Regions from separate parts of the Blastococcus sp. SYSU D00669 genome, predicted to be linked through region 2. Evidence: riboswitches for the same ligand, from Rfam matches in the RefSeq annotation. Region 2 holds a riboswitch; each other region holds the start of a gene.
What was found. A riboswitch is a leader RNA that binds a small molecule or an ion and turns the genes downstream of it on or off. The one in region 2 is predicted to bind cyclic di-AMP.
Positions count from the first base shown of each region.

Region 1: linked by a shared signal. The riboswitch ahead of ACI8AF_RS13060 (aggregation-promoting factor C-terminal-like domain-containing protein) and the one ahead of ACI8AF_RS14020 (LysM peptidoglycan-binding domain-containing protein) in region 2 are both predicted to bind cyclic di-AMP.
Region 3: linked by a shared signal. The riboswitch ahead of ACI8AF_RS20150 (M23 family metallopeptidase) and the one ahead of ACI8AF_RS14020 (LysM peptidoglycan-binding domain-containing protein) in region 2 are both predicted to bind cyclic di-AMP.
Region 4: linked by a shared signal. The riboswitch ahead of ACI8AF_RS23210 (hypothetical protein) and the one ahead of ACI8AF_RS14020 (LysM peptidoglycan-binding domain-containing protein) in region 2 are both predicted to bind cyclic di-AMP.

Region 1 covers NZ_JBJGZV010000016.1:23,388-28,995, forward strand. The annotation lists gene ACI8AF_RS13040 (DUF1707 SHOCT-like domain-containing protein) at 1-299, shown strand, start outside; gene ACI8AF_RS13045 (DMT family transporter) at 310-654, shown strand; gene ACI8AF_RS13050 (glycoside hydrolase family 13 protein) at 814-2,529, opposite strand; gene ACI8AF_RS13055 (YkvA family protein) at 2,526-2,930, opposite strand; gene ACI8AF_RS13060 (aggregation-promoting factor C-terminal-like domain-containing protein) at 3,024-3,797, opposite strand; cyclic di-AMP (ydaO/yuaA leader) riboswitch at 4,068-4,223, opposite strand; gene ACI8AF_RS13065 (class I SAM-dependent methyltransferase) at 4,340-4,993, opposite strand; gene ACI8AF_RS13070 (hypothetical protein) at 5,050-5,253, opposite strand.
Region 2 covers NZ_JBJGZV010000017.1:92,405-98,012, reverse strand. The annotation lists gene ACI8AF_RS14040 (bifunctional riboflavin kinase/FAD synthetase) at 1-306, opposite strand, end outside; gene ACI8AF_RS14035 (branched-chain amino acid aminotransferase) at 309-1,448, opposite strand; gene ACI8AF_RS14030 (antibiotic biosynthesis monooxygenase family protein) at 1,516-1,845, opposite strand; gene larB (nickel pincer cofactor biosynthesis protein LarB) at 1,897-2,571, shown strand; cyclic di-AMP (ydaO/yuaA leader) riboswitch at 2,739-2,883, shown strand; gene ACI8AF_RS14020 (LysM peptidoglycan-binding domain-containing protein) at 2,892-4,016, shown strand; gene ACI8AF_RS14015 (ATP-dependent sacrificial sulfur transferase LarE) at 4,078-4,938, opposite strand; gene ACI8AF_RS14010 (hypothetical protein) at 4,972-5,608, shown strand, end outside.
Region 3 covers NZ_JBJGZV010000032.1:40,890-46,497, forward strand. The annotation lists gene ACI8AF_RS20135 (dolichyl-phosphate-mannose--protein mannosyltransferase) at 1-926, shown strand, start outside; gene ACI8AF_RS20140 (hypothetical protein) at 995-1,129, shown strand; gene ACI8AF_RS20145 (enoyl-CoA hydratase/isomerase family protein) at 1,182-1,976, shown strand; gene ACI8AF_RS20150 (M23 family metallopeptidase) at 1,983-3,206, opposite strand; cyclic di-AMP (ydaO/yuaA leader) riboswitch at 3,218-3,363, opposite strand; tRNA gene ACI8AF_RS20155 (tRNA-Ala) at 3,532-3,605, opposite strand; gene ACI8AF_RS20160 (hypothetical protein) at 3,694-4,407, opposite strand; gene ACI8AF_RS20165 (GNAT family N-acetyltransferase) at 4,564-5,184, opposite strand; gene glp (molybdotransferase-like divisome protein Glp) at 5,194-5,608, opposite strand, start outside.
Region 4 covers NZ_JBJGZV010000044.1:7,050-12,657, forward strand. The annotation lists gene ACI8AF_RS23195 (ArsR/SmtB family transcription factor) at 1-99, shown strand, start outside; gene ACI8AF_RS23200 (cation transporter) at 99-803, shown strand; gene ACI8AF_RS23205 (cation diffusion facilitator family transporter) at 800-1,729, shown strand; gene ACI8AF_RS23210 (hypothetical protein) at 1,753-2,619, opposite strand; cyclic di-AMP (ydaO/yuaA leader) riboswitch at 2,826-2,981, opposite strand; gene ACI8AF_RS23215 (TetR/AcrR family transcriptional regulator) at 3,165-3,764, shown strand; gene ACI8AF_RS23220 (MMPL family transporter) at 3,770-5,608, shown strand, end outside.

The DNA.
Region 1 (5,608 bases), on a different contig from region 2:
CGTTCGCCGCCCGCTACGTCGACGAGCTGCCGCTGCTCACCGCCGACCTGCCCGACCCGGGGCCCGCCGCGCCGGTCGCCCCCGGCTGGCGGGCGGTGGCCTCGACGGCTGCGCTGCAGGCCCGCACCACGCTGATGGGCGCCGGCTCGTGGGGCGCCGCCGACCGCACCCGGCGGCGGCTCGTGCTCCTCGTCGGCGTGTTCCTGGCGCTGCTGGTCGTCGTCGCCCTCACCGCCGCCGCCACCGCCGAGGCCGGCGACTTCGGCGGGTGGGACCACCCCCGCGACCGCTGGGACTAGCCTTCGCGCGGTGAGGGAGGGCGGCGCGACCGGGTACCTGCTGCTGATGGGGGCGATCGCCGCCGAGGTGCTGGCCACCTCGCTGCTCCCCCGCACCAACGGCTTCACCGTCCTGCTGCCGAGCATCGTGGTGGTCGCCGGCTACGCCACCTCGTTCCTGCTGCTGGCGCAGGTGGTGAAGACGGTGCCCGTCGGCCTGGCCTACGCCATCTGGTCCGCCGTCGGCACGCTGCTGGTGTTCGGGATCGGGGCGACGTTCCTCGGGCAGGCGGTCACCGTCTGGCAGGGGGTGGGCGCCGGCCTGGTCGTCGCCGGGGTGGTGCTCATCCACCTCGGTGGCCCGTCTGCCGCCTGAGCCGCCGCGCCGACGTCGTCCCGGCGCGGCACTGTTGGGGATAACGGTCGTTCGTCGCGGCGAGGGGGCCGGATCGCCGCTCCCGTGCGGATCGATGCGGTGACCGGGGCGCGGGATCCCGCGCCCGTGCGCATCAGCGCGGCCGCCGGGCCGGGCGGGTCAGCTCGGGCGGAGGACCCGCGCCTCCCAGGGCGCGAGGACGGCGCGGTCGCCGACCGGCACGTTGCCGAGCACGAGCTCGGCGCCGACCACCTCGGGCAGCAGCTCCCCGATCGGGCAGGGTGCGCTCGTCACGTTGCAGACGACGAGCAGCCGGTCGCCGTCGAGCTCCCGGGTGAACGCGTACACGTCGTCGGAGTCCGGCAGGAGCATGGTGAAGTCGCCGCGCGCGACGACCGGGTGCTCGTGGCGCAGCGCGATCAGCCGCCGGTAGTGCGCCAGCACCGAGGTGTCGTCGTCCCGCTGGGCCTCGGCGTTCCACCCGACGTGGTCGGGGTTGACCGGCAGCCACGGCGTGCCGGTGGTGAACCCGGCCGTGGGCGTGGCGTCCCACTGCACCGGCGTCCGGGCGTTGTCGCGGCTCATCTTCCGCAGGCCGGCGAGGACCTCTGCGGGGTCGGCTCCCCCGGCCACCGCCGTCCGGTGCTGGTTGACCGACTCGACGTCCCGGAAGTCCTCGATCGAGGCGAACGGGTAGTTCGCCATGCCGAGCTCCTCGCCCTGGTAGACGTACGGCGTCCCGCGGTGCAGGTGCAGCAGCGTGGCGAGGCAGGTCGCGGAGTCCCGGCGGTGCTCGGGCGAGTCGTCGCCGAAGCGCGAGACCGCCCGCGGCTGGTCGTGGTTGTCCCAGTAGAGGGAGTTCCAGCCGACGTCGGCGAGGCCGGCCTGCCAGCGGCCGAAGGAGGCCTTGAGGTCGCGCATGCGCAGCGGCCGCAGGTCCCACTTGGACACCCCGTGGTCCAGGCCCACGTGCTCGAACTGGAACACCATGTCGACCTCGGCCCGGGCCGGGTCGGTGAACAGCCGCGCCTCCTCGACCGTGACGCCGGGCATCTCGCCGACCAGCAGCAGCGGGTTCTCGTGGCCGGCGAAGACCTCGCGGTGCATCTCCTGCAGGTACTCGTGGATGCGCGGCCCGCACAGGTAGGACGCCGAGCCGTCGCCGAGGCCGGTGCCGGGGATCGGGGGGCCGTCGTGCAGCGCGCCGTCCGGGCCGACGTCCTTCGAGATCATGTTGATGACGTCCATGCGGAAGCCGTCGACCCCGCGGTCGAGCCACCACCGCATCATCGCGTACACCGCGTGCCGCACCTGGGGGTTCTCCCAGTTGAGGTCGGGCTGCTTGCGGTCGAACAGGTGCAGGTAGTACTCGCCGCTGACCTCGTCGAGCTCCCACACCGACCCGGAGAAGAACGACGCCCAGTTGGTCGGCTCGGCGCCGGGGTCGCCGGCGGCCAGGCCGGCGCGCGGCGGCCGCCACCAGTACCAGTCCCGTTTCGGCGAGTCCGGCCCGGACCGCGATTCGACGAACCAGGGGTGCTCGTCGCTGGTGTGGTTGACCACGAGGTCCATGACCAGCCTGATGCCGCGCGCGTGCAGGGCGGCGATGAGCTCGTCGAGCTGGGCCAGCGACCCGAAGAGCGGGTCGACGTCCTGGTAGTCGGAGATGTCGTAGCCGTTGTCGGCCTGCGGCGAGGGGTAGACCGGCGAGAGCCACAGGACGTCGACGCCGAGGTCGGCGAGGTGGTCCAGCCGCTGCAGGACGCCGCCGAGGTCGCCGATGCCGTCGCCGTCGGAGTCGGCGAAGGAGCGGGGGTAGATCTGGTAGACGACGGCGCTGGTCCACCACGGGGCGGTGTCTCCCGACGAGGTCACGCGATCCCTTCCTTGGCGGCGCCGAGCAGCCGCTCGATCAGCCGGGGGTTGCCGGGCCACGCCTCGAGCACGACCTCCCGAGGCACCTGCCGGGCGGCGTAGCGCAGCGCGAGCGCCACGACGACGACGTCGTCCAGGGGCCCGATGACCGGCAGGAACTCCGGGATGAGGTCGATCGGCGAGAGCACCCACAGCCCGGCGAACCCGACGGCGAGCCTGGCCCGGCGCGGGACGGCGGGGTGCGCCCGCAGCCGGCGCACGGTGGTGACGCAGTCGGGCAGGAACCGGGCCAGCTCCTTCGCCGTCCCCTCGGGCAGGCGCCGGGCGAGCAGGATCAGCACGGCCCAGGTGACCACCATGACGGCGGCGGCGATCGCGAGACCGGTCAGCCATCCCCGCATGCCGCGATCCTCCCCCACCGCCACACACGCTGGAACGGCCCCTCTGCAGGGGCCCGCCGCGAGCGTGCGAGCGGTGGGGGCAGAGGGGTCCTGCTAGTACCAGCCGGTGGACTGGCTGTGCGCCCAGGCGCCGCAGGGCGAGCCGTAGCGCTCGTTGATGTAGATCAGGCCGGCGTCGATCTGGCGGTACGGGTCGGAGGTCTTCGCGATCCCGGTGCTCGCCCAGGTCGAGTCGAGGAACTGCGGGATCCCGTAGGCGGTGCTGGTCGGGTTCTGCGCGTTCGGGTTCCAGCCGCTCTCCCGGCCCCAGAGCTTCTCGAGGCAGGAGAACTCGGAGGCGTCGCCGCCGAGCTGCGCCAGCGCGTAGTCCTGGTACGAGCCGCCCGGGGCCGGCGCGGCGGCTTCCGCGGCGGCTTCCGCGGCGGCCGCCTGCTCGGCGGCCGCGGCCTCGGCAGCGGCCTGCGCGGCGGCCGCCTCCGCGGCGGCCTGGGCGGCGGCCTGCGCGGCCGCGGCCTCGGCGGCCTGCCGCTCGAGCTCGGCCTGCTCGGCGGCGGCCTGGGCCTGCGCGGCGGCGGTCTCGGCGTCCTCGCGGGTGGACCGGCTGGCGGCCAGGTCCTCCAGCGGCGCGAGGTCGTCCTCGGTCACCCGGGCCGGCCCGGACTGCGCGGACAGGCCGAGGGCCTGGGCGACGGCGACCGACTGGGTGGACCCGGCGTCGGCCTGGGCGGCGGGGTCGGCGCCGACCAGCACGTTGACCATGACCGCGCCGGCGGCGGCCACTCCGAGGTAGAGGCCGGGACGGCGCGACGGGGCGGGCAGCCGGCGGCGGGAGGCGGACGTGCGGGCGATGGTGGTGCGGAGGTTCATGGGTTGCGGTGCTCCGGTGGGGGTACGACGCAGCAGGGCGGGAGGCCGTGCTGCGCGGAGGGCGTGCGGGCAGCGAGGGCTGGCGCGGGGCACCGGGAGGCGGCGAGGAGCCGGTCGAGCGGGGTGCTCGGGCGGTGGCCCGCGGCGGCGGCGACGTCAGGGACGGCCGCGTGCGCTCAGATGCGCGGGCACACCCGCATCCGGCCTGGCCGGGTGCTGCGGGAACGTGCGGGGGTGCAGGGGCAAGGGCGCGCCATCGGGGCGGCTCTCCGTTCTTCCGACGGCCGCCTACCGAGTTAGCTGACGGGTTCGGGCGGGAAGCAGCCCTACCGACCCCGGCCCTCGACGGGCCGCGGGTGCGGATTCACCCCAGTACTGCGGTGGGTCCCCGGCTCGCCCCGGAGGGCGACTCGGCGGCGCCCGCTCGGACTCCCCGGTGGGGATGTGACGACCGGTGCGGGCGGGAGCCACGGTAACGGCCGTGATCGGTTCGTGACAATCGGGGGCGGGAGATTGCCGGGTGAGAAGCGTCGCGGAACGGCTCAGGAATACCGCCACACCGTCGTCCGGCGGATGCCGGGCCCCTCGGTCTCCGGCACGTCGTGGGCGGCGACCTCGGTGAGCCGGTCGGCCGGCAGGTACATCCGGCCCGGGTCGCCGATGTAGACCTCCGCGCCGGCCGCGCTCGCGCGATCGAGGAACGGCAGCACCCGCTCGGTCATCTCGCGGTCGTAGCAGACGTCGCCGGCCAGGACGACGTCCACCTCCGGCGGCGGCCCGCCCAGCAGGTCGCCGGTGGCGCGGATGCCGGGCACCCCGTTGACCGCGGCGTTCACCTCGATCGCCGTGAGGCCGTAGGGGTCGACCTCGCTGGCCAGCACGTCGCCGGCGCCGGCCAGCGCCGCGGCGATCGCCACCAGTCCGCTGCCCGAGCCCAGGTCGAGCACCCGCCGCCCCGCGACGACGTCCGGGCGGTCGAGGACGAACCGGGCCAGCACCTGCCCGCCCGGCCAGGCGGCCGACCAGAACGGCGGCTGCGCCATGCCCTCTCCCGACCCACCCCCGTGCTCCGCCTCCATGGCGTCCCACAGCGCGACGACGTCGTCGGCCACCTGCAGCGTCACCTCGGGCACCAGCGACGGCTGCGCCGGGCGGGTGTGGGCGCGGACGAAGGCGGCGGTCACGACGGGCGGCACGACGCCATCCTTCCCCGCCGACCGTGTGCGCCAACTGGCAGTTCCGGGCCCTGCCGCTACCAGTCAGCGGGCAACCGGGGACGCAGCGCGAGCTCCGCCTCGAGCGCCCCGATCCGGCACGACCGACGGCGGACGGCATCGATGACGGCACTCCGGACGGCGGCGCGCCCGGTCCCCGCCGGAACGCCCCAGGCGTCGACCAGCGACCGCTCCACCGAGGTGACCGGGATGCCCTCGACCCGGCGCAGGTGCCAGTCCACGCCCGCGGTGCGCGGTCGCGTGACTGGCGGCGCCGCCCTGCGCCCGGGCCGCGGCGTGGACGCGCACCTTCCAGTCCCCCGCCGCCACCGGGGTCGCGTAGATCCCGGGGCCCAGCCACACCAGTCGGCCGGATCGGACCCGGGCCCGCACCGTGGCCGGGGTGATCCGCCCGGTCAGGCGCTCCCACGTCGTCCAGCCGTCCGGCCCGACGAGGGCGTCGACGTCACGCAGCACGCGTCGACCTTCGCCGCCGGGACGACGCCGCGGAGCGCTGAACCGGGATCTGTGGACACCGCCGTCCGACCGTGTGCGCCGACTGAGAGCGACGGCGCCCGGGACGCCGCTCTGCGCACA
Region 2 (5,608 bases):
CGAGAGCCGCATGAACTCCTGGGTGAACGGCAGCACGCACATCAGGTCCACGCCGAGCTCGGCGACCAGCTCGGCCTTGCGGTCCATCGAGGTGAGGATCGCCGGGTGCGAGCCGGGCCGGATCACCTCCGCCGGGTGCGGGTCGAAGGTGAGCAGCAGGCTGGGCCGGCCGAGCGCGCGGGCACGCTCGACCGCTGTGCCGATCAGCTTCTGGTGCCCCCGGTGGACCCCGTCGTACATCCCGATGGTGACGACGGTGCGGCCGAGGTCGGCCGGGGTGGCGTCGAGCCCCCGCCAGCGCTGCACGCTCAGGAGACCCGGTGCAGCCAGCCGTGGGTGTCGGGCACCCGGCCGTGCTGGATGTCGAGGAGGGACGCGCGCAGCTCCATCGAGAGCGGACCGGGGCTGCCGTCGCCGATCACGAAGTCGCCGGTGCGGGCCCGCACCTCGCCGACCGGGGTGATGACGGCGGCGGTGCCGCAGGCGAAGGTCTCGGTGACGGTGCCGTCGGCGACGCCCTTGCGCCACTCCTCGACGCTGAACCGCCGCTCGGTGACCCGGTGGCCCTTCTCCCGGGCGAGGGTGATCAGCGAGTCGCGGGTGATGCCGGGCAGCAGGGTGCCGGTGAGCTCGGGGGTGACCAGCTCGGCGTCGGCGCCGGAGCCGAGGACGAAGAACAGGTTCATCCCGCCCATCTCCTCGACGTAGCGCTTCTCCACCGCGTCGAGCCACACGACCTGGTCGCAGCCGGCCGCGATGGCCTGCTCCTGCGCCAGCAGGCTGGCCGCGTAGTTGCCGGCGCACTTGACGTCGCCGGTGCCGCCGGGCGCCGCGCGGATGTAGTCCTCGGAGAGGTAGACCGACACCGGCTGGACGCCGCGGGCGAAGTACGGGCCGGCGGGGCTGGCGATGACCAGGAACAGGTACTCGTTGGCCGGCCGGACGCCGAGGAACGGCTCGGTGGCCAGCTGGTAGGGCCGGATGTAGAGGGTCTGGTCGGGGCCGGTGGGCACCCAGTCGCGGTCGGCGTCGACGAGCGCGTCGACGGCGGCGATGAAGGCCGACTCGGGCACCGGCGGCATGGCCAGCCGCTTCGCGCCCCGCACGAAGCGGGCGGCGTTGGACTCCGGCCGGAAGGTGGCCACGCTGCCGTCGGGCTGGGCGTAGGCCTTGAGCCCCTCGAAGATCGACTGCGCGTAGTGCAGCGCCGCGGTGCTCGGGTCCATCTGCAGCGGCGCGTACGCGGTGAGCCGGGCGTCGTACCAGCCCTGCCCGGTGCGGTAGCGCGCGACGAACATCGAGTCGGTGAAGTGCTTGCCGAACCCAGGGTCGGCCAGCACCTGCGTGCGCTCGGCGGCGGGGCGGCGCGGCACGTCCTCCACGACGACCGGCACGCCCTCGGAGAACACCCGGTCGGTGGTGCGGCTGTCGGCGAGCGTGTCGGTCATGGCTCCTACCTGCACGTGCGGGGGCGAGGCGGGCGCACCGGCCCGCCTCGTCACAGTATCCCGCTCGTCAGGCCGTGCCCGACTTCGGACCCGTGCTCTCGATGACCTCGTAGCTCCACAGGTGGTGGGAGTCGCTGGCCGCGGGGGCGAGCTCGCTGCCGCCGCCGGAGTGGGCGCGCGCGAAGTCCTGGCCGCTCTCCCAGGCCCGGTAGGCCTCCTCGCTGCTCCACCGCGTGTAGACCAGGTACTGGTCGGTGCCCTCCTGCGGGCGCAGCAGCTCGAACCACTCGAAGCCGTCGGTCTCCTCGACGGCCCCGGCCCGGCCGCGGAAGCGCTCCTCGAAGCGCTCCTGCTTGTCCTTGGGCACGGTGATCGCGTTGATCTTGACGATGCTCATGGCCGGTGCCCTTCCCGTCGCGGCTGGTGATCAATCCCGCATGCTCTAGGCGTGGACTCGCAGCGCACCGCACACCTGGGGTTCGCCCGGCTCGACGTCGACCGGGCCGAGCGGACCGGGACGCCGGAGGTGGTCTACGCCGCGGGCAAGACGCCGGAGCAGACCGTCGCCTGCCTGGCCGGTCTGCTCGAGGCCGGCGCCCCGCTGGCCTGGGCGACCCGGGTGGACGACGCCACCGCCGCCGCCGTGGCGGCCCGCTGGCCCGACGCCGTCGTCGACGCGGAGGCCCGCTGCGCCTTCGTCGGCACCCTGCCGGAGCCGTCCGGTGACGTGCTGGTGCTCACCGCCGGCACCTCCGACGCTCCGGTCGCGGCCGAGGTGGCGGCGACGCTGGCGGCGGCCGGTGTGCGCTGCCACCGGGTCGACGACGTCGGGGTGGCCGGGGTGCACCGCGTGCTCGAGGTCGCCCCGGACATCGCGGCGGCCGACGTGGTGGTCGTCGTCGCCGGCATGGACGGCGCCCTGCCGAGCGTGGTGGCCGGGCTGACCGACCGGCTGGTCGTCGCGGTGCCCACGTCGGTGGGGTACGGCGCGGCGTTCGAGGGGCTCGCCGCCCTGCTCACGATGCTCACCGCGTGCGCTCCGGGGGTGCTCGTCGTGAACATCGACAACGGCTTCGGGGCGGGCGTGGCCGCTGCCCGCATCGCCCGTCGGCCGGACGTGTGAGCCGGCTTTCACAGGTTGCGGCTGACCAGTCCGTTCGCAGGCGACACGCCGAGGTGTGACCGCCGTCACGGCGACAGTTCACATAACCGCTCGTAGCGTTTTGGCTGCGCTCAGCAAACGGAGAGCGTGACGCGCCGGTCCGCCAAACCCTGTCCACCGGCTCGCGTCATCCGGAACAGCTTCAGGACAGGGGTGGGGGACCCACGTTCGCGGCGCGCGGGGGGCGCGCCTGGGGGTGAAGCCGCGTTGCGCGGCCGGGCACCGATCGCCCGAACCCGACAGCTCACCTCGCCGGCGGTGATCGGAGATCACACATCCCCATGGCAAAGCATCGCGCGCCCCGCTACGTCCGCACCAAGAAGGCCCTCGTCAAGGCCCCCGTCGCCGCCGGAGCCACGGCCGTCGGGCTCGGCATACTCACCACCCCGGCCAACGCCGCCACCACGCACGACTGGACCGGCGTGGCCCAGTGCGAGTCGAGCGGCGACTGGAGCATCAACACCGGCAACGGCTACTACGGCGGCCTGCAGTTCAGCCAGTCGACCTGGGAGGCCTACGGCGGCACGGGCTACGCGCCCCGCGCCGACCTGGCCACCCCGGCCCAGCAGATCGACGTCGCCGAGAAGGTCCTCGTCGGGCAGGGCATCGGCGCCTGGCCGACCTGCGGCAAGCACCTGACCGAGGGCACCACCCCGGCCGCCGCCCAGGCCCCCGCCGCCCCCGAGGCCCAGCCGGCCCCGGCCCCCGCCCCGGCCGCCGAGTCCACCGAGGCCGACGGCCACGGGCAGCACGCCGCCCCGGCCGGCGACTACACCGTCGTCCGCGGCGACACCGTCGCGAAGATCGCCTCCGCCCACGGGCAGGCGTGGCGCGACCTCTACCAGCGCAACGTCGACGTCATCGGCAGCAACCCGAACCTGATCTTCCCGGGTCAGGTGCTGCTGGTGTCGGCGACGGTCGACACCGCCCCGGCCCCCTCGGGCTCGGTCGGCGACTCGGCCCCGGTCGAGGCCCCGGCCGCGCCGGCCCCGGCCCCCGCGCCGGCTCCGGCCCCGGCCCCGGCGCCCGCGCCGGCCTCCGTCACCGCGCAGATCACGAACACCGCCGGCGCCACCAAGCCCCAGGCGCAGGCCGCGGCCGACAACGTGGTCACGAACGTCGCCGGGGCCGCCGGCATCACCATCGGCGGCACCCGCGCCAGCGCGGTGGACCCGCACGGCCACCCGTCCGGCCTGGCGCTGGACTACATGGTGATGTCCGACGCCGCCCTCGGCGACGCGATCGCCCAGTACCACATCGACCACTGGGCCGAGCTGGGCGTGGAGTACATCATCTGGCAGCAGCGGATCATCACCTCGCCGGGCGCCGCGTGGAAGGCGATGGAGGACCGCGGCAGCGCCACGGCCAACCACTTCGACCACGTGCACGTCAACTACGTGGGCTGAGCCCCACCGGCACGCGACAGCGGCCCCTCCCCGGCGACCGGGGAGGGGCCGCTGTCGCGTGTCAGCGGTAGCGGACGGGGTCCGGCAGCAGCTCGTTCATCGAGCCGGAGCGGAAACCGCGCGGGTCCAGCTCCACCCGCGCGAACCCGCCGACGGCGGCCAGCAGGTCCGGTCGCGCCCGCACGGCCAGCACCAGCGCGGCGTCGACCTCCACCCGTGCGACGTCGGCACCGAGGTCGCGTACCCGCAGGTCGCGCACCGGCAGCCCGGCACCGGTCAGCGCGGCCCGCAACGACGCCTCGGCCGCCTCCACGCGGGCCAGGCCCTCGGCGCTCACCGGGACGCCGTACGCGATCCGGCTGGCCAGGCACGCCGCGGCCGGCTTGTCGGCCAGCGGCAGCCCCCAGCGCCGGGCGGCGGCGCGGACGTCGTCCTTGGTCAGGCCGGCGCGGGCCAGCGGCGCCCACGCCCCGCGCGCGGCGGCCGCGGCGATGCCGGGCCGGAAACCGGCGACGACGTCGTCGGCGTTGGTGCCGGTGACGACGTCGGCGATGCCCAGCCGGGCGGCCACGGGCACCAGGACGTCGACGAGCTCGGTCTTGCAGAAGGCGCAGCGGTCGCCGGCGTTGGCCACGTAACCCGGGCGCGACAGCTCGTCGGTGCGCGGCAGCTCGTGCCGGACGCCGAGCCCGGCGGCAAAGGCCTCGGCACCCGCCCGCTCGGCCGCCGGCAGGCTCGGCGAGACCGCGGTCGCCGCGACCACCCGGCCGGCACCGAGCACCCGGACGGCGGCGGCCAGCAGCACGCCGGAGTCCACGCCGCCGGAGAACGCCACCAGCACGCCCGGCAGCGGGCGCAGCAGCCCGGTGAGGGCCGTGAGGCGCTCGTCGAGCTGCTGATCCGGTGAGATGGCGGCGACCACGTGTCCGAGGCTGCCACATCCCACGGGAGACCCATGACCGCGCTCGCGCTGCTCGCCGCCCTCGCGGCGATGCTCTCGAACAGCGCGGCCTCGCTGCTGGAGTCCGACGGCAGCCGGCGGGCGGCCGCCGGTCGGCCGCTGTGGCGCCAGCCGCGCTACCTCGTCGGCCTGGTCCTCGACGGGGCCGGCTGGCTGCTGTCCGTGGTCGCCCTGCGCTTCCTGCCCGTGTTCGCGGTCCAGGCGGTGCTGGCTGGCACCGTGCCGGTCACCGCGGCGGCGGCCTCCCGGGGGCTGCGCGGGTGGTCCCGCGCCCGGCTGCTCGCGCTGGCGGGCGTGGTGCTGGGGATCGCGCTGGTCGCGGCGGCCGCCGCCCCCGGGCGCGCGCCGCGGCTGCCCGCGCCGGCCACGCCGGTGCTGCTGGCCGCGGCCGGGGTCCTCGTGCTCGCCGCCGTCCCGCTGCTGCGCTCCGGCCGTCCGCTGGCCCTGGCGGGAGCGGCGGGGGCGGCCTTCGGCGGGGTGTCGCTGGCGGTCCGGGCCGTGCACGTGCGCTCGGCGGGCTGGTCCTCGGTGCTGGAGCTGCTCGCCGAACCGCTCGCCTACGCCGTCGTGGTGTTCGGCGCTACCGGCACGGTGCTGCTGGCCCGCGCCATGCGCGCCGGCGCCGTCGCGA
Region 3 (5,608 bases), on a different contig from region 2:
CCGCCGGGCCGCTGACCACCGGGTTCCGGCTGGGGCCGCGCGGCTGGCGGATCGCGGCCGGGTTCCTGTTCGGCTGCGCCTGCGCGGTCAAGTGGAGCGGGATCTGGTTCCTGGCCTTCTTCGCCGTCCTGTCGCTGTTCTGGGAGCGCGGCGCGTGGCGCGGCGCCGGCGTCGGCAGCCCGACCCGGACGACGCTGCGCCGCGGCCTGCCCGGGGCGCTGTGGGCGCTGGCCGTCGTGCCCGTGGCTACCTACATCGCGAGCTTCACCGGCTGGTTCCTCGGCGAGACCAGCCAGGGCCGGCACTGGGCCGACCAGCACCCCGAGACGTCCTTCCCCTTCATCCCGGGCCCGCTGCGCTCGCTGTGGCACATGCACACCGAGTGGTGGACGTTCCACAACAACCTGTCCAGCCCGCACCCGTGGGAATCGGGCCCGTGGTCGTGGCTGGTCGACGGCCGGCCGATCCTGCTGTGGAACCCGCAGGGCCTGACCGACGAGTCCGGCGGGCAGGTCGTCCGCTACATCCTCATGGTCGGGACGCCGACCCTCTGGTTCGCGTTCGCGCCCGCGCTGCTCTGGCTGGTCTGGCGGATCGTCGCCCGGCGCGACCCCGCCGCGCTCACCGTGGGCGTGGCGATCGCCGCCGGGTGGCTCACCTGGTTCCTCAACCCCGAGCGGACCATGTTCATCTTCTACATGGCCCCGGTCGTGCCGTTCTTCGTGCTGGCGGTCACCCTCGCCCTGCAGGACGTGCTCGGCGCCCGGCACCCCGAGCCCTGGCGGCACCAGCTCGGGCTGGGCGCGGTCTGCCTGTACGTCGCCGTGGTCGCGGCGACCTTCGTCTTCTTCTACCCCGTGCTCACCGGCCAGCCGCTGCCGCACGCGGAGTGGCTGCAGCGGATGTGGTTCCCGTCATGGTTCTGAGGAGCGAGCGCACCAGATAGTTGGGCCCGTGCGTCCGTCGTCGCGCCGTCCTGACCACCGGGCGCCGGGTGCCGGCCCGGGCCGACGCCGAGCCGGCCGGGGCCGGGCCCGGCAGTCCGGACGACGTCGCCCGCGAGGTGGCCGACGAGTTCGGCGGCGCCCCGGGCGCCATCGACGAGGAACACCACGCCGTGCGGCCCTGATCGACCCTCGCCTACGGTGACCCCGGCAGGCGCAGACGGCGGGAGGACGGCGATGACCTCGACCGACGAGCGGCCCCGGGTGCTCACCGATGTCGACGGGCACGTCTGGCGGATCACGCTGGACCGCCCGGAGGCCGGCAACGCCCTCGACCCGGCGCTGGCCCACCAGCTGGCCGCCGCCCTGCGCGACCGGCCGGCGCAGACCCGGGTGGTGCTGCTGCTCGCCAACGGGCCGCGCTTCTGCGTCGGCGGCGACATCGGCTACTTCGTCGCCGCCGACGACCCCGGAGCGCAGGTCGGGCAGCTGGCGCACGACTGGCACGAGGTGATCCGGCTGCTGCTGCACTGCCCGGTGCCGGTGCTCGCCGGGGCGCAGGGCGCGGTCGCCGGCGCCGCGGTGGGGCTGATCGGCGCCTGCGACATCGTGGTCTGCGGCCGCTCGGCGAAGATCCGCCCCGCCTACCTCGGGATCGGGTTCTCCCCCGACGGCGGGTCGTCCTGGGCCCTGACCCGCGCGCTCGGCGCACCGCGGGCGCTGGACCTGCTGCTCACCGACAGCGCGCTGAGCGCCGCCGAGGCGCACACCTTCGGCCTGGTCAGCCGCCTGGTCGAGGACGAGGACCTGCACAGCGAGGCGATCGCGCTGGCGCACCGCGTGGCCGCCGGACCGGTGCGGGCGATGGTCCGCACCCGCGCCCTGGTCCGGCGGGCCGCCGTCCGCACCCTCGACGAGCAGCTGGACGACGAGGCCCGCCTGATCGCCGAGTCCGCCGCCGACCCCGAGGGGCGGGAGGGCGTGCGGGCCTTCCTCGAGAAGCGGAAGCCCGACTTCCCCGGCGCGGCCTAGCGCCCCTCAGCAGCCGCCGATCGAGATCCCCCGCGCCGTCAGCCACGGCACCGGGTTCACGCGGTTGGCGTAGAGGCCGCCCATGTGCACCTCGAAGTGCAGGTGCGGGCCGGTGGACTGGCCCTTGTTGCCGACCTCGGCGATCTGCTGCCCGGCCGACACCACCTGGCCGGCGCTGACGAAGAACCGGTTGACGTGCCCGTAGAGGGTGATCGACCCGTCGCCGTGCTGCACGTAGACGGCCTGCCCGAAGCCGTTGGCGGCGCCGGCGTGCAGCACCGTCCCGCCCTCGGGCGCGTAGACCGGCGTGCCGATCGGCGCGGCGATGTCGACACCCTGGTGCATCGTCCCCCAGCGCGGCCCGTAGCAGGAGGTCACCCGGCCGACCGTCGGGGGGACGGCGCCGCCGCCGGCCGCCGCGGCGGCGACCGTCTGCGCGGCGGCCTGGGCCGCGGCCTGCTCGGCCGCCTCCCGCTCGGCGAGGTCGGCGTCCGGGTCGCTGGAGCCGGTGGCGGCCAGCAGCGCGATCTCCGCCTCGCGGAGGGCGGCCTCGTGCGCGGCCTTCTCGGCCACCGCGGCGTCGTAGGACTGCTGCGCGGCGGTCAGCCGGGCGGCCGCGGCCTGCTCGGCGGTGGCGGCGTCCCGGGCGAGGGCGTCGCGCTGGGCGACCGCCTCCCGGGCGACCTGGTCGGCCTGCTGCTGCTGGGCCTCCACGACCTCGTGCTCGGCGAGCGTCTCGGCCCGCTCGTCGCTGAGCAGGTCGAGGGTGAGGGCGCGCTGCAGCACCTCCTCGGGACCCCCCTCGCCGAGGAAGACCATGGCCGAGCCCATGGGGTGCTCGCCCATGTAGCTGCGCCGGCCGAGGTCGGCGACGTCCTCGCGGGTCTCGGTGACCGCGGCGGTGGCCGCGGCGAGCTCGGCGGCGGCCGTCTCGGCCGCGGTCTGCGCCTCGGTGAGCGCCGCCTGGGCCTGGATGCTGGCGTCGGAGGCGGCCTCGGCCTCGACGGTGAGCCGCTGCAGCTCCGTCTCGGCGGTCGCCACGAGCGCCGTCAGGCGGGCCACCTCGGCGGCGGCGACGCGGGCGTCGTCCGCCGGTGCGGCCTGGGCGTGGCCGCCCGACAGCAGGACGGCGAGGCTCACGGCGACGGCCACGATCCCGGACTCGGAGGTCCGGGAACGGCGCTTGTTCGTGTTCTGGGCAGGGCTGTGCGGGCGGTGCAGGGTCGCCAAGACCGGCGGGCTCCTTCTTCCTCGCCGCCTACCGGGTTAGCTGACGGGTTCGGGCGGGAAGACGCCCTACCTGCGCACCCCCGTGCGCGCAGGATTCACCCCAGAGGAACCATGGGTCCCCGGTCCGACCCGAGGGTCGGTTCGGCGGGGCCGGCCAGTGCCCAACGGGTTGCTGGGACGTGGTGCAGCCGGACCGCCGGGAACGGTACCCCAGATCACGGCGCGATCACGAACCGAGAGCTCACGCCCCACGAGCCACACCGGGAACCACCCGGAAGACGACGACGCCGCCGGGGCGGGTGCCCCGACGGCGTCGGCGGAAGGGTGGAGCTGAGGGGATTTGAACCCCTGACCCCCTCGATGCGAACGAGGTGCGCTACCGGACTGCGCCACAGCCCCTCGGACGGAAAGACTACCTTCCGCCGGCGGCCCTCCTGCAGGGGCCCGCCGCGAGCTCGCGAGCGGTGGGGGGCAGGAGGGCCCGTTCTCAGCCGTTGACGACCCGGGCCGGGCGGTACTCGTCGATGTCGGCGAAGCCGATGTCGTCGTCGTCCAGGCCCACGACGGCGCTGTTCTGCCAGCCGGCCGGGGCCGCGGTGCGGGCGGCCACGACCCGGCCGGGCCGCAGCGGGTGCACCGGGGCCAGGGGCAGACTGGGGTGCGGCAGCGACGGCAGCGCCTCCTGCACGCCCGTGGGCTGCTCGGCCACGGCCGGCACCGCCGCCGGCCGGCGCTCGCTCGCCCGCGGAGCGGTGGAGGAGAGGAACGCCTCCCGGGCAGCCTGCCGCGCCGCCCGGCGGGCGGCGAGCCGCTCGCGGCGGGCGGTCCGGCGCAGCACCAGCACGTAGCCGACGACGGCGAGGTCGAGCAGCAGCTGCGCCGGCCACACCCAGGCGCTCACCAGCAGCGCACCGGCCAGGCCGAGCAGCGCCAGCGCGACCAGGGCCGCGAGGGTCCGCCGGCGCAGCTTGTGCACGTCCACCTTGAGCTCGCCGGTGGCGTGCAGCGCCTCGCGGTCGATGGCGACCCGCTCGGTGTCGGCGGTGACCACGGGGTCCACCGTGCGCCGCCGCTGCAGCGTGCGGCCGGTCGAGGCCAGCCCACCCCGGGCCGACTGCGAGTCGCCGCGTGTCACCACCATGGGCACCAGCACGACGAACCACAGCACGACCAGAGCGGCCAGCAGCGCGCCCGATCCCATCTGAACACCACCTGTCACACGAGTCACCGGCCTCGGCAGGTTATGCAGGAAGTTCACCCGACGCGGGGAGGCGCGCTGGAGTGTCGCGATGCGTGTCGTGGAACGGGTGTGACGACCGGGTCGGCGTGTCGACATGAGGACCGCGCGCGGGGCGGGTCAGCGTGGTATGCGCTGCCGCCAGCGGGTCAGGACGCCGCCGGGGACGTCCTCGGCGAGCAGCGCGAAGGTCAGGTGGTCGCGCCAGTCGCCGTCGATGTCCAGGTAGCGGCGCAGCAGCCCCTCGCGGGTGAAGCCGAGCCGCTCGACCAGCCGCTGGCTGGGGCCGTTCTCGGGGCGGATGTCGGCCTGCAGCCGGTGCAGGCCGACCGGGCCGAACGCGTGGTCGCACACCAGCGCGACGGCCAGGGAGGCCATCCCCCGGCCGGCCTCCGCGCGGTCGATCCAGTACCCGAGGTGCCCGGAGCGCATCGCGCCGCGGACCACGTTGTCGATCGTCACCTGCCCGGCCAGCCGACCGTCCACCCGGATCGCCCAGGGCAGCGACGTCCCCGCCCGGGCGCGGCGGGCGACGGCGCGGCGCATCACCCGGTAGGCCGCCGGCGTGTGCCGCAGCCGCCACGGCTGGGCTGACGACGGCTCCCACGGCGCGAGCCACTCCTCGTTGGCCAGCCGCAGCCGGCTCCACTCCGCGGCGTCGCGCCGGCGCAGCGGGTGCAGCTCGACGGGCCCGTGGGACAGCGTCGCCGGCCAGCCCGGGTGGAGCAGCGGATCGGTCACGACCGGCGGTCAGCCGCCGAGCAGCAGCGGCATGACGGTGACCAGCCCGCCGGGGGCCACCTCGGTCACGTCCTCATCGACGACGACCAGGCAGTTGGCGCGGGCCATGCGGGCCAGCTGCGCCTCGCTGCCGTCGCCGACCGGCTCGACGACGTAGCCGCCGTCGGGGTGCCGCATGACCGTGCCGTGCAGGTACTGGCGGTAGCCCAGCGGCGAGACCAGCTGCTGGGCCGAGATGGCCTGCACCGTGCGGCGGAAGAGCTGGCGCTTGCCGAGCATGAGGCGGATCGCCGGGCGGACGAACACCTCGAACGACACCAGCGCCGACACCGGGTCGCCCGGCACGCAGATCACCGGCACCGAGTCGCGGCCCAGCCGGCCGAAGCCCTGCACCGGCCCGGGGTGCATCGCGACCGGGGTGAAG
Region 4 (5,608 bases), on a different contig from region 2:
GAGCCGCGCCTGGCGCACGCCCTCGACGACCTGCTCGGGGTCGTCCTCGCCGTCGATCCCAGCGCCTGCCCGTCCGCGGCGGTGGGGGACTGCTGCTGATGACCGCGACGCCCGGGTCGCTGGCGAGCTCCGCGGCGCGGCGTGCGCTGCTGGCGCGGCGGATCCGCTGGTTGGTCGCGGCGACCATCACCTACAACGCGGTCGAGGCCGTCGTCGCGCTCGGCGCCGGCACGCAGGCGTCGTCGTCGGCGCTGATCGGCTTCGGGCTCGACTCGGTGGTCGAGGTGTCCTCGGCGCTGGCCGTCGCCTGGCAGTTCGCCGGCCGCGACCCCGAGGCGCGCGAGCGGGTCGCGCTCCGCGTCATCGCCGTCTCGTTCTTCGCCCTCGCGACCTTCGTCACCGTCGACGCCGTCCGGGCGCTGCTCGGGCCCGGGGAGGCCGAGCACTCCGCGGTCGGGCTGGTGCTCGCGGCGGTCAGCCTGGCGGTCATGCCCGTGCTCTCCACCGCCCAGCGGCGGGCGGGCCGCGAGCTCGGTTCGGCCTCGGCGGTCGCCGACTCCACGCAGACCCTGCTGTGCGCCTACCTCTCGGCGGTGCTGCTCGCCGGCCTGGCGCTCAACAGCCTGTTCGGGTGGGCGTGGGCCGACCCGGTCGCCGCCCTCGTCATCGCCGCCGTCGCGGTCAGGGAGGGGCGCGCGGCCTGGCGCGGCGACGCCTGCTGCTCCCCCGCCGCCGCCCTGGCCGGACCCGCGGACGACGACGGCCCCGGCTGCGACTGCTGCCGCGGGGAGGCCGGCCGGTGAGCGCCGGGCACGCGCACGGCCACCGGCACGGCGGGACGGCCGACCACCGGCGGCGGCTGGCGGTCGTGCTCGCCCTCACCGCGACCGTGCTCGTGGTGGAGCTCGTCGGCGCGCTGCTCACCGGCAGCCTCGCGCTGCTCGCCGACGCCGGGCACGTGCTCACCGACGTCGCCGGGCTGGCGATCGCCCTGGTCGCGGCCACCCTGGCACTCCGGCCGGCGACGGCCCGGCGGACCTGGGGCTACCGCCGGGCGGAGGTGCTGGGCGCCACCCTGCAGGCCGCCGTCCTGCTCGCCGTCGGGGTCTACGTGTTCGTCGAGGGCGTCCGCCGCCTCGCCGATCCCCCGGAGATGGCCGCCGCGGGCGTGCTGGTCTTCGGCGCGGTGGGCCTGGCCGCCAACGTCGTCGCCCTGGTCGTGCTGACCCGCGGCGGTCGCAGCTCCGACGTGAACCTGCGCGCGGCGTTCCTCGAGGTGCTCGCCGACGCGTTCGGCTCGGTCGCGGTGCTGGTCTCGGCGGGCGTCATCGCGCTCACCGGGTGGCAGCAGGCCGACGCCGTGGCGTCGCTGCTCATCGCCGTCCTCATCGTGCCGCGCACCCTGTCGCTGCTCCGGGAGACCGTCTCGGTCCTGCTGGAGTCGACGCCGCCGGGCCTCGACCTCGACGAGGTGCGCCGGCGGCTGCTCGAGGTGCCGCACGTCGTCGAGGTGCACGACCTGCACGCCTCGCAGATCACCAGCGGCCTGCCGGTGCTGTCCGCGCACGTCGTGGTGGAGGACTCCTGCTTCCACGACGGCCACGCACCGCAGATCCTCGACCGGCTGCAGGCCTCGCTCGCCGGCGACTTCGCCGTCAGCGTCGAGCACTCCACCTTCCAGCTCGAGTCACCGGCGCACGCGTCCCACGAGCTGACCGCGCACGACTGACCCGCCTCCGGGCGGGGTCGCGGTCAGCCCCGGTAGTTCACGTGCACGTGGTCCATGTGGTTGGCCGTGGCACCGCCGCGGTCCTCCATCGTCGACCACGAGCCGCCCGGCGACTGCAGGATCCGCTGCTGCCAGATGATGTAGTCGACGCCGAGCTCGTCCCAGTGCGCGATGTGGTAGTCGACGATCGCGTCGCCGAGCGCGGCGTCGGTCAGCACCATGTAGTCCAGTGCGAGCCCGGAGGGGTGACCGCCCGGGTCGGCCGCGCTGGCCCGGGTGCCGCCCAGGGTGATCGAGCCCGCGCCCGGCACGTTGGTCACCACGGCGTCGGCGGCGCGCTGGACGACGGCCTTGTGCGCCCCGGCGGTGTTCCTGATGACGGCGACGCCGGACGGCGCGGCGGTGCTGGAGGAGACCGCACCGCCCTCCTCCTCGACGGCGGCGGCCTCGGCAGCGGCGGCGGCGGCCGCCTCGGCGGCGGCCTGGGCGGCGGCCGCGGCCTGCGCGGCGGCGGCGGCCTCGGCGGCCTGCCGGTCGAGCACGGCCTGGTCGGCGGCGGCCTGGGCCTGCGCGGCGGCGGTCTGCGCGGCCTCGCGGGTGGACCGGCTGGCGGCCAGGTCCTCCAGCGGCGCGAGGTCCACCTCACGCGCCTCGAGCGGTCCGGACTGCGCGGTCAGCCCGAGGGCCTGGGCGACGGCGACGGACTCGCTGGACCCGGCCTCGGCCTGGGCTGCCGGGTCGGCGCCGAGGAGCACGTTGACGAGGACGGCGCCGGCGGCGGCCACGCCGAGGTAGATGCCCGGTCGGCGCGCCGGGACGGGCACGCGGCGGCGGGAGCGGGCGGTGCGACGCCCGGCGGCGCGGCCGGACGAGGTGGTGCGGGGATCCATGGGGGAACTGCTCCGAGAGGTGTGCTGGGCGCAGGCCGCCCGGACGGGGCGGGACTGCGGCGGGTGGGCCCGGGACGCGGCGTCGGGCGACGGCCGCGCGGGTGCGGTCGCGGGGTGGTCAGCTGCGCGGGCGCACCCGGGTCCGGCGGGACCGGGCGGAGCAGATCCGTGCGGTGGTGCTGGGGCACGCCATCGGGGCGGCTCTCCGTTCTTCCGATGGCCGCCTACCGAGTTAGCTGACGGGTTCGGGCGGGAAGCAGCCCTACCGACCCCGGCCCTCGACGGGCCGCGGGTGCGGATTCACCCCAGTACTGCGGTGGGTCCCCGGCTCGCCCCGGAGGGCGACTCGGCGGCGCTCGCCCGGTCTCCCCTGCTGGGGATGTGACGGCCGGGACGGGCGGGAGCCACGGTAGCCACGTTATGCAGCCGTGACAATCGGCGGCGTCGGAAACCGTCAGGTCGCGCCGATCGGTGTGAGCGACGTTACCGACCATTTCGGTCGGTTCGCCTACCGAAATGGTCGGCCCGGTCCGTACGGTGTCCCCGTGGCACGACCGTTCCGTCAGCGGATCGACGAGGGCATCGTCGACCGCGCGGCCGCGCTGTTCGCCCGTACCGGCTTCGCGAAGACCTCCGTCCAGGCGGTCGCCGACGCCGTCGGGCTGTCCAAGGCAGGGCTGCTGCACCACTTCCCCAGCAAGGACGCGCTGCAGGAGGCCGTGCTCGCCCAGGCCGCCGCCCTCGGCCGGCGGGTGCTGGACCAGGTGGGCGACCTGCCGGACGGTCCCGCGCGGGACCGCCGGGCGGTCGAGGTCGTCGTCGACGTCGCCCTCGCCCACCCCGGTCTGGTCGCCCTGCTCCTGGCGCCGCTGACCAACCGCGAGGTGGACACCGCCGTCCCCGAGCTCGACGCCGTGGGTGCCATGGCCCTGCAGGTCTTCGGCATCGACCCCGAGGAGCCGGTGTCGGAGCGGGTGGTGCGCGTCGTCGGCGCGCTCACCGCGCTGGCCGTGCTCACCCTCGCCGCGCACCGCGAGAACCGGACCACCGAGTGGCGGCCGCACATCGTCGCCACCTGCTTCGACGCGCTCGGCCACCGCCGACCCGGCGCCGCTCCCCCCGACCCCGACCAGGTGGAGGCCTGATCCGCATGGCTGTTCTGTTGTCCCGACTCGGGGCGTTCTCGCACCGCCACCGGGTGGGGGTGGTCCTCGTCTGGCTGGCCGTCCTGGTGGCCGGCGGCGTCGGCGCCGCGACCCTGGCCGGGGAGACGACGAGCCAGTTCTCCATCCCGGGGCAGGAGTCCACGACGGCGCTGGAGCGCATCGACGAGGAGTTCGGCGGTCTCGGCGGCGGGGCCACGGCCCGGGTCGTCGTCGCGGCACCGGACGGCGCGACGCTGACCACGCCCGAGGGCGCCGCCGCGATCGGCGAGCTCGTCGCCACCCTGGGCGAGCTGCCCGGCGTGACGTCGGCGACCGACCCGCTCGACCCGGCCGCGCCGGGCGTCAACGCCGACCAGGACACCGCCTACAGCACCGTCACCTACGACGCGGCGCCGGGCGAGGTCACCCCCGCCGAGCAGGAGGCGCTGCTCGACGCCGTCGCCGACGCCCGCTCCTCCGGGTACACCGTCGAGGTCTCCGGCGAGGCGGTGCAGGAGGTGCCGCACGTCGGCGGCCCGGCCGAGGCGATCGGCGTCGTCATCGCCCTGGTGGTCCTGGCCGTCACCTACGGCTCGCTGCTCGTCGCCGGCATGAACCTGCTGACCGCCGCGATCGGCGTCGGCATCGGCGTCATGGGCATCACCATCGCCACCGGGTTCACCGACCTGTCGTCGACCACCCCGATCCTGGCCGCGATGCTCGGCCTCGCGGTCGGCATCGACTACGCGCTGTTCATCGTCACCCGGCACCGGCAGGAGCTGCGGCACGGCGCCGACGTGGGCACCGCGCTCGCCACCGCCGTCGGCACGGCCGGCTCGGCCGTCGTCACCGCGGGCCTGACCGTCGTCATCGCGCTGGCCGGCCTGTTCGTCGTCGGCATCCCGTTCCTGACCCAGATGGGCCTCGCGGCGGCCGCGACCATCGTCGTCGCCGTCCTGGTGGCGCTGACCCTCGTGCCCGCGGTGCTGGGCTTCCTCGGTCTGAAGGCGCTGCCGAAGAAGCAGCGCGCCGCCGTGGGCGACGGCCCGGCGACCGGCCGCGGCTTCCTGGCCGGCTGGGCGGCCACGGTCACCCGGCGCCGCGTGGTCTCGCTGCTGCTCACGGTGGCGGCCCTCGGGGTCGTCTCGATCCCGTTCTTCTCGCTGCAGACCACGCTGGTGCAGACGCCGGCCGAGGGCAGCACCCAGGCCCGGGCGGCCGAGCTGCTCGCCGACGGCTTCGGCGAGGGCTTCAGCGGCCCGCTCACCGTCCTGTTCGAGGGTGACGGCGCCGCCGGGACGGCCGCCGGGCTCAGCGGCGCGATCGGCGGGCTGGACGACGTCACGCTGGTCACCCAGCCCGTCCCGAACGCCGACGGCACCGCCGCGCTGCTCACCGTCATCCCGACCTCCGGCCCGACCGACCCGGCGACCGAGCAGCTGGTGGCCGACCTGCGCGAGCTGCTCGCCGGCACCGACGGGGTGCAGGCGTCGGTCACCGGTCAGACGGCGGTGAGCGTCGACGTCGCGCAGGCCCTCGACGACGCGCTGCCGGTGTACCTGGCCCTGGTCGTCGGCCTGGCCCTGGTGCTGCTGGTGCTGGTCTTCCGGTCGCTGCTGGTGCCGCTGGTCGGCGTGCTCGGCTTCCTGCTCACCGTGGGCGCGGCGCTGGGCGCCACCGTCGCGGTGTTCCAGTGGGGGTGGCTGGCCGACGCGGTGAACCTGGACTCGGCCGGTCCGCTGATCAGCCTCACGCCGATCCTGGTCATCGGGATCCTGTTCGGCCTCGCGATGGACTACCAGATCTTCCTGGTGTCGCGCATGCACGAGGCGCACAGCCACGGC